2 linked regions of the Azospirillum brasilense genome follow. The protein of the gene in region 1 interacts with the protein of each later gene in a pairwise test. Links are inferred from orthologs where the notes say so. Each region holds a gene or a part of one and is shown on either strand. Other genes may lie near its edges.

Region 1 (3,576 bases):
TCCTCCCGAACCATCGCCACCCGCTCGTCCGTCGAAAAGAGCGGACCTTTGCCGGCGTTGCGGGCGACGCCGACGATCAGATGATCGACGAGGCGCGACGCCCGCTGGATGATGTCCATATGACCGTTGGTGATCGGGTCGAAGGTGCCGGGATAGACACCGATGCGGCGCTTGGCCATGGGAGTACCTTCCGCCTCTTTTTATTCGATCGTGTCACCGGGGGTATCGCCAGGAGCGGCCTCGTTCCCAGCCGCATCGTCCACGGAGGCCGTCACGCCGCCGTTTGGATCGCCGCCATTCGGATCGCTGCCGTTGCCGTTGGTCCCGTTCCCGTTGGTGTCCTCATCCTCCGCGATGGACGCGACGGACACCACGCGCTCGTCCGCACCGACGCGGAACAGCGTGACGCCCAGCGTCTTGCGGCCCGCGATCCGTACGTCGTGGATCGGCATGCGGATGACCTGACCGCCGTTGGTGACCATCATCACCTGATGCGAGTCCTCCACCGGGAAGGCCGCGACGATGGAGCCGTTGCGCTCGCCCATCTCCATGTTCCAGATGCCCTGGCCGCCGCGGCCGGTCACCCGGTACTCGTAGGAGGAGGTCCGCTTGCCGTAGCCGCGCTCGGTCACGGTCAGCACATACTGCTCCAGGCCCTTCAGCTCCTCGTAGCGCTCCGTGCTGAGCGTCACGGCCTCGGTCGACACCTCGTCGGCCTCCGGCGCCGCCTCGCCCTCCATGTCGACGCCTTCCTCGCGCTTGCGCTTCAGGAAGGCGGCGCGCTCCTCGGGCGACGACTCGACGTGGTGGAGCGTGGTCATGGAGATGACCTCGTCGCCATCGGCCAGACGGATGCCGCGCACGCCGGTCGAGGTGCGGCCGGCGAAGACGCGCACGTCGGCGACCTCGAAGCGGATGCACTTGCCGCCGCCGGTGGCCAGCAGAACGTCGTCGGCTTCGGAGCAGGTGCGGACGGCGATCAGACGCTCGCCCTCCTCCTCCAGCTTCATGGCGATCAGGCCGTTGGAGCGGATGTTGGCGAAGTCCGACATGCGGTTGCGGCGCACGTTGCCCTTCGAGGTGGCGAAGACGACGTGCAGGTTTGCCCACACGGCCTCGTCCTCGGGCAGCGGCAGGACGGTGGTGATGGTCTCGCCGTCGATCAGCGGCAGCAGGTTCACGAAGGCCTTGCCGCGCGCCTGCGGGTTGCCCAGCGGCAGGCGGTAGACCTTCAGCTTGTAGACCATGCCGCGCGACGAGAAGAGCAGAAGCGGCGTGTGGGTGTTGGCGACGAACAGGTCGCTGACCGCGTCCTCCGCCTTCATCGACATGCCCGACCGCCCCTTGCCGCCGCGCTTCTGCGCGCGGTAGGTGGACAGCGGCACGCGCTTCACGTAGCCGGACTGGCTGACCGTGACGACCATGTCCTCGCGCTGGATCAGGTCCTCGATGTCGGCCTCGAACTCCAGCTCCTGGATCTCGGTGCGGCGCGGGGTGCCGAACCGCTCCTTCATCTCCACCAGCTCGTTGCGGAGGATGCCCAGCAGCTTCGCGCGGTTGGCCAGAGTCTCCAGGTAATCGGCGATCTGGTCGGTGACGTCCTTCAGCTCGGCGCCGATGCGGTCGCGCTCCAGCCCGGTCAGGCGGTGCAGACGCAGGTCGAGGATGGCGCGGGCCTGCTCCTCCGACAGACGGTAGGTGCCGTTCTCCGACACGCCGCGGCCCGGCTCGTCGATGAGCGCGATCAGCGGGGCGACGTCCAGCGCCGGCCACTCGCGCTCCATCATCTGCTCGCGCGCCCAGACGGGGTCCGGGGCGCTGCGGATCAGCGCGATCATGGCGTCGAGGTTGGCGACGGCGACGGCCAGACCGACCAAGGTGTGGGCGCGCTCGCGCGCCTTGCCCAGCAGGAACTCGGTGCGCCGGGTGATGACCTGCTCGCGGAACCGGACGAAGGCCGCGATGATGGCCTTCAGGTCCATCAACTCCGGACGGCCGCCGTTCAGCGCCAGCATGTTGACGCCGAAGGAGGTCTGGAGCTGTGTGTGGCGGAAGAGCTGGGCCAGCACCACGTCGGGCACGGCGTCGCGCTTCAGCTCGATCACCACGCGCACGCCGTCGCGGTCCGATTCGTCGCGCAGGTCGGCGATGCCCTCGATCGTCTTGTCGTTGACGACCTCGCCGATGCGCTCCATCAGCTTGGACTTGTTGACCTGGTACGGGATCTCCGTCGCCACGATGGCGAGGCGGTCCTTGCGAACCTCCTCGATGTCGGTCTTGGCGCGGATGATGACGGAGCCGCGCCCGGTCATCAGGGCCGAGCGGACGCCAGACCGGCCGAGGATCATGCCGCCCGTCGGGAAATCCGGGCCGGGCACGATCTCGATCAGCTCTTCGAGCGTGACGTCGTTGTTGTCGATGTAGGCGCAGCAGGCGTCCACCACCTCACCCAGATTGTGGGTGGGGATGTTGGTCGCCATGCCGACGGCGATGCCGCCGGCGCCGTTGACCAGCAGGTTGGGGAAGCGCGCCGGGACGACCGTGGGCTCCTTGCCCGAATCGTCGTAGTTGGCCTGGAAATCGACGGTGTCCTTGTCGATGTCGTCGAGCAGCGCCTCCGCCGCCTTGGCCAGCCGCGCCTCGGTGTAGCGCATGGCCGCGGGCGGGTCGCCGTCCATCGAGCCGAAGTTGCCCTGCCCGTCGATCAGCGGCAGGCGCATGGAGAAGTCCTGCGCCATGCGGACCATGGCGTCGTAGATCGCGCTGTCGCCGTGCGGGTGGTATTTACCCATCACGTCGCCGACGATGCGCGCCGACTTCTTGTAGGGCTTGGTCGAATCGTACCCGCCTTCCTTCATCGCGTAGAGGATGCGGCGGTGCACCGGCTTCAGCCCGTCGCGGACGTCGGGCAGAGCGCGGCTCACGATCACGCTCATCGCGTAATCGAGATAGGACCGGCGCATCTCGTCTTCGATGGTGACCGGCGCGATGTCGGAGGCGGGAGGAAGGGGCGTCGTGCTCAAGGAGACAAACTCATTCTACGGGCTGCGGCGATGCTCGGTGTTCAGCGCTTGCTGTTCAACGCTCTCGGTTCAACACTTAAGGCTCAACGGTGATCGTCCGCACGGCCCTTCGGGCCGCTGCATGTAATATAAGAATTCCTATCAGCTTTCGCATGTGCACACAACGCTCCGGCAGTCCCACGATTTCTGGCCTTTGCAGGTCAATGGCCTCCGGCCTTTGCAGGACGAGGGCGGCTCAACAGCGCAAAGCGCAGCGAAAGGATGGTCACGGATACCACACTGGCGATCAAAATTCCCTCAAAAAGACCACGCGCGCCGCGGTCCAGCCCGAAGGCGAGCAAGGCCGACACCGGAATCATCACCACCGCGTAGGAGATGAAGTGCAGCGCGGTGGGGACCCAGGCGTCGCCGCGCCCGCGCAGCGCGTTCGCCATGACCACCTGCCCGCCGTCCGCCACCAGGACCCAGGCGGTGAAGGCGATCAGCGGCGCCACCGCGGCGATCAGCTCGGGATCGGCGCTGTAGATCGCCGCCAGCGGCTCCGGCATCCAGC
Region 2 (3,223 bases), 980 kb from region 1 along the record:
ACTCACCCGCCCCGCGCCGCGGTTGGCTGTCCCTGCGTGAGCGCTTCCTTTCCCATCGGCTCCTGGACGACGACAACGCCCCCATCCAGGCCTGTTGTGGACGCTTGCAACGCCCACACGGCCACACCAGAGCGTTCACGCTCCCTCACCAGGTATCCGTGGCCGCCATCTGTCAATGCTTAGGCTCGGCCGCAGATGGGGCGGGGCGCCAGCCCCGGTTCCATGCGTGGGGCGTGGGCTTCATGAAAAAGGGCGGACCCGGTTGGATCCGCCCCCTTCTGCGTCTGTTCGATCAAGCTCCAGCTTCGCTTGATCTCAGCCTTTCTCAATCATTGAGTGAAACTTCTCAATCATCGAGTTCGGCTCCTCAGGCTTTGCGTTAACGACCAGAAGAGCCGTTTACACGTCGAGGTTGGCGACCTTCAGGGCGTTCTCCTGAATGAACTCACGGCGTGGCTCGACGATGTCACCCATCAGGGTGGAGAAGACTTCCTCCGCCTGATCGGCGTGGTTGACCTTCACCTGCAACAGCGAGCGCTTGGTCGGGTCGAGCGTGGTTTCCCAGAGCTGGTCGGGGTTCATTTCGCCCAGGCCCTTGTAGCGCTGGATCGTCACGCCGCGGCGGCCCAACTCCATCACCGTATCGAACAGGGCGACGGGGCCGGTCAGGCTGCGGCTCTCCTTCTGCTTTTCGAAGGCGCGGCCCGGCTCGGCGTAGACGCGCTTCAGGTCCGCCGCGATGGCGTCCAGCTTGCGGGCCTCGGCGCTCTTCAGCAGGTCGGCGTCCAGATGGTGGCGGTGGGTGACGCCGCGGCGCGTCCGCACCAGAGCGTAGCCGCCCTGGAGCAGGCTTTCGCCGCGCCAGCCGCCTTCCACGTCCAGCGCGTTCAGCCGGGCGGCCACCGCCTCGGCCGCCTGCTGCGCCTGGGCGGTGTCCTGCGACAGCGCGACCGACAGGGCGCCGCTCACCGCCGCCGATTCGACCACCGACAGGTTGCCGGCCTTGCGGGCCAGCGTCTCGATGTGCAGGCGGGCGCCGCGGGCCTGCTCAACCATCTCGCGCAACGGTTCGCCGGTCAGCAGGGAGCCGTCGGCGGGGCGCACGGACAGGTCGCCCAGCGCCGCCTCGATCAGATACTCCTCCAGCGCCCGGTCGTCCTTCAGGTACCGCTCCTTGGCGTTGCCGCGCTTGATGCGGTAGAGCGGCGGCTGGGCGATGTAGAGGTAGCCGCGCTCGATCAGCTCCGGCATCTGCCGGAAGAAGAAGGTCAGCAGGAGCGTGCGGATGTGGCTGCCGTCCACGTCCGCGTCGGTCATGATGATGATCTTGTGGTAGCGCGTCTTGTCCGGGTTGAACTCGTCGCGCCCGATGCCGGTGCCCAGCGCGGCGATCAGCGTGCCGATCTCCGCCGAGGACAGCATCTTGTCGAAGCGCGCCCGTTCCACGTTCAGGATCTTGCCGCGCAGCGGCAGGATGGCCTGGAACTGGCGCGACCGGCCCTGCTTGGCCGAGCCGCCCGCCGAATCGCCCTCCACGATGAAGAGTTCGGAGAGCGCCGGGTCGCGCTCCTGGCAGTCGGCCAGCTTGCCGGGCAGGGAGGCGATGTCGAGCGCACCCTTGCGCCGGGTCAGCTCGCGCGCCTTGCGGGCGGCCTCACGGGCGGCGGCGGCCTCGACCACCTTCTGGACGACGCGCTTGGCGTCCGCCGGATGCTCCTCGAAATACTGGGCGAGGCATTCGCCCACCACCGCCTCGACCACCGGGCGGACTTCGGAGGAGACCAGCTTGTCCTTGGTCTGGCTGGAGAATTTCGGGTCGGGCACCTTCACCGACAGGACGCAGGTCAGCCCCTCGCGCGCGTCGTCGCCGGAGAGGTTGACCTTCTCCTTCTTCGCGATGCCCGACTCGTTGGCGTAGTTGTTGATCGCCCGCGTCAGCGCCGCGCGGAAGCCGGCGAGGTGGGTGCCGCCGTCCTTCTGCGGGATGTTGTTGGTGAAGCAGAGGGTTGTCTCGTGGTAGCTGTCGTTCCACTGGAGCGAGCATTCCACGGTAACCACGCCGCCATGCTCGGTCGGGCGCTCCGCCTTGATCGAGATCGCCGGCTTGTGCAGCGGCACCTTGGAGCGGTCGAGCCAGTTCACGAAGGCTTCCAGCCCGCCTTCATAGTGCAGGTCCTGGACCTTCGGCTCCACCCCGCGGGCGTCGGTCAGCACCAGCCGCACGCCGGAGTTCAGGAAGGCCAGCTCGCGCAGCCGGTGCTCCAGCGTCGCGAAGTCGAATTCGGTGTTGGTGAAGGTGTCCTTGGACGGCAGGAAGGTGACCTCGGTGCCGGAGAGCGGCTTCTGCCCGCCGTTGCCGTCGTCGACCATCGGGGCCGCGCCGATGTCGGCCAGCCGCTCGTCGGCGACGCCGTGGCGGAAGCGCATGAACCATTCGCGGCCGTTGCGCCAGATGCGCAGCTCCAGCGTCTCCGACAGGGCGTTCACCACCGACACGCCCACGCCGTGCAGACCGCCCGACACCTTGTAGGAGTTCTGGTTGAACTTGCCGCCGGCGTGGAGCTGGGTCATCACGACCTCCGCCGCCGACACGCCCTCTTCGGAGTGGATGTCGGTGGGGATGCCGCGGCCGTTGTCGCGCACCGTGACCGAACCGTCGGCGTTGAGCTGCACCACGACCGCGTCGCAGTAGCCGGCCAGCGCCTCGTCGATCGCGTTGTCCACGACCTCGTAGACCATGTGGTGCAGTCCGGAGCCGTCATCGGTGTCGCCGATGTACATGCCCGGACGCTTGCGCACGGCGTCCAGCCCGCGCAAGACGGTGATCGATTCCGCGCCGTAATCCTGCTGCGGGAGGTCGTTCTTCAGTGCTTCCTGTGCCATGGTTCGACTATAGCAGACTGCGTTGGGTTTCGGCGGAATACCGTACTTCGGTGGGTGATTTTCTGGGCTTTTGAGCCCTTTTTCAGGAGCTAGGCCGGGGTCACGGTCGCATCCTCGATGTGGAAGCGTTTGGCGGCACTGCCGAGCGGCCCGAAGACCGAATCGTCGGTGCCGGTCATCCAGGCCTGGGCGCCCAGCGCCAGGATCTCGTCGAACAGCGCCTCGCGCCGCTGCGGGTCCAGATGGGCGGCCACCTCGTCCAGCAGCAGCAGCGGGGCGGCCCCGCGCTCCGCCGCCAGAAGGCGGGCGTTGGCCAGCATGATGGCGATCAGCAGCGCCT

Evidence for each region. The genes of interacting proteins can lie anywhere in the genome.
Region 2: the proteins of gyrA (region 1) and gyrB interact in binary tests that used the Escherichia coli proteins (3 or more experiments, as listed by UniProt). The link is inferred for Azospirillum brasilense from one-to-one orthologs.

What each region holds. Positions count from the first base shown.
Region 1 is NZ_CP032346.1:555,228-558,803, forward strand. What follows is about bases 1-3,417. They hold gyrA (DNA gyrase subunit A), read right to left. Parts: upstream 3,024-3,417; coding sequence 201-3,023; downstream 1-200. Other genes in these bases: coaD (pantetheine-phosphate adenylyltransferase), read right to left, coding at 1-179; D3869_RS16605 (MATE family efflux transporter), read right to left, coding at 3,224-3,417. Outside these bases: more of D3869_RS16605, read right to left, coding at 3,418-3,576. UniProt on the Escherichia coli protein: A type II topoisomerase that negatively supercoils closed circular double-stranded (ds) DNA in an ATP-dependent manner to maintain chromosomes in an underwound state.
Region 2 is NZ_CP032346.1:1,538,155-1,541,377, forward strand. Bases 142-3,205 are described here. They hold gyrB (DNA topoisomerase (ATP-hydrolyzing) subunit B), read right to left. Parts: upstream 2,884-3,205; coding sequence 400-2,883; downstream 142-399. Other genes in these bases: recF (DNA replication/repair protein RecF), read right to left, coding at 2,973-3,205. Outside these bases: more of recF, read right to left, coding at 3,206-3,223. UniProt on the Escherichia coli protein: DNA gyrase negatively supercoils closed circular double-stranded DNA in an ATP-dependent manner to maintain chromosomes in an underwound state.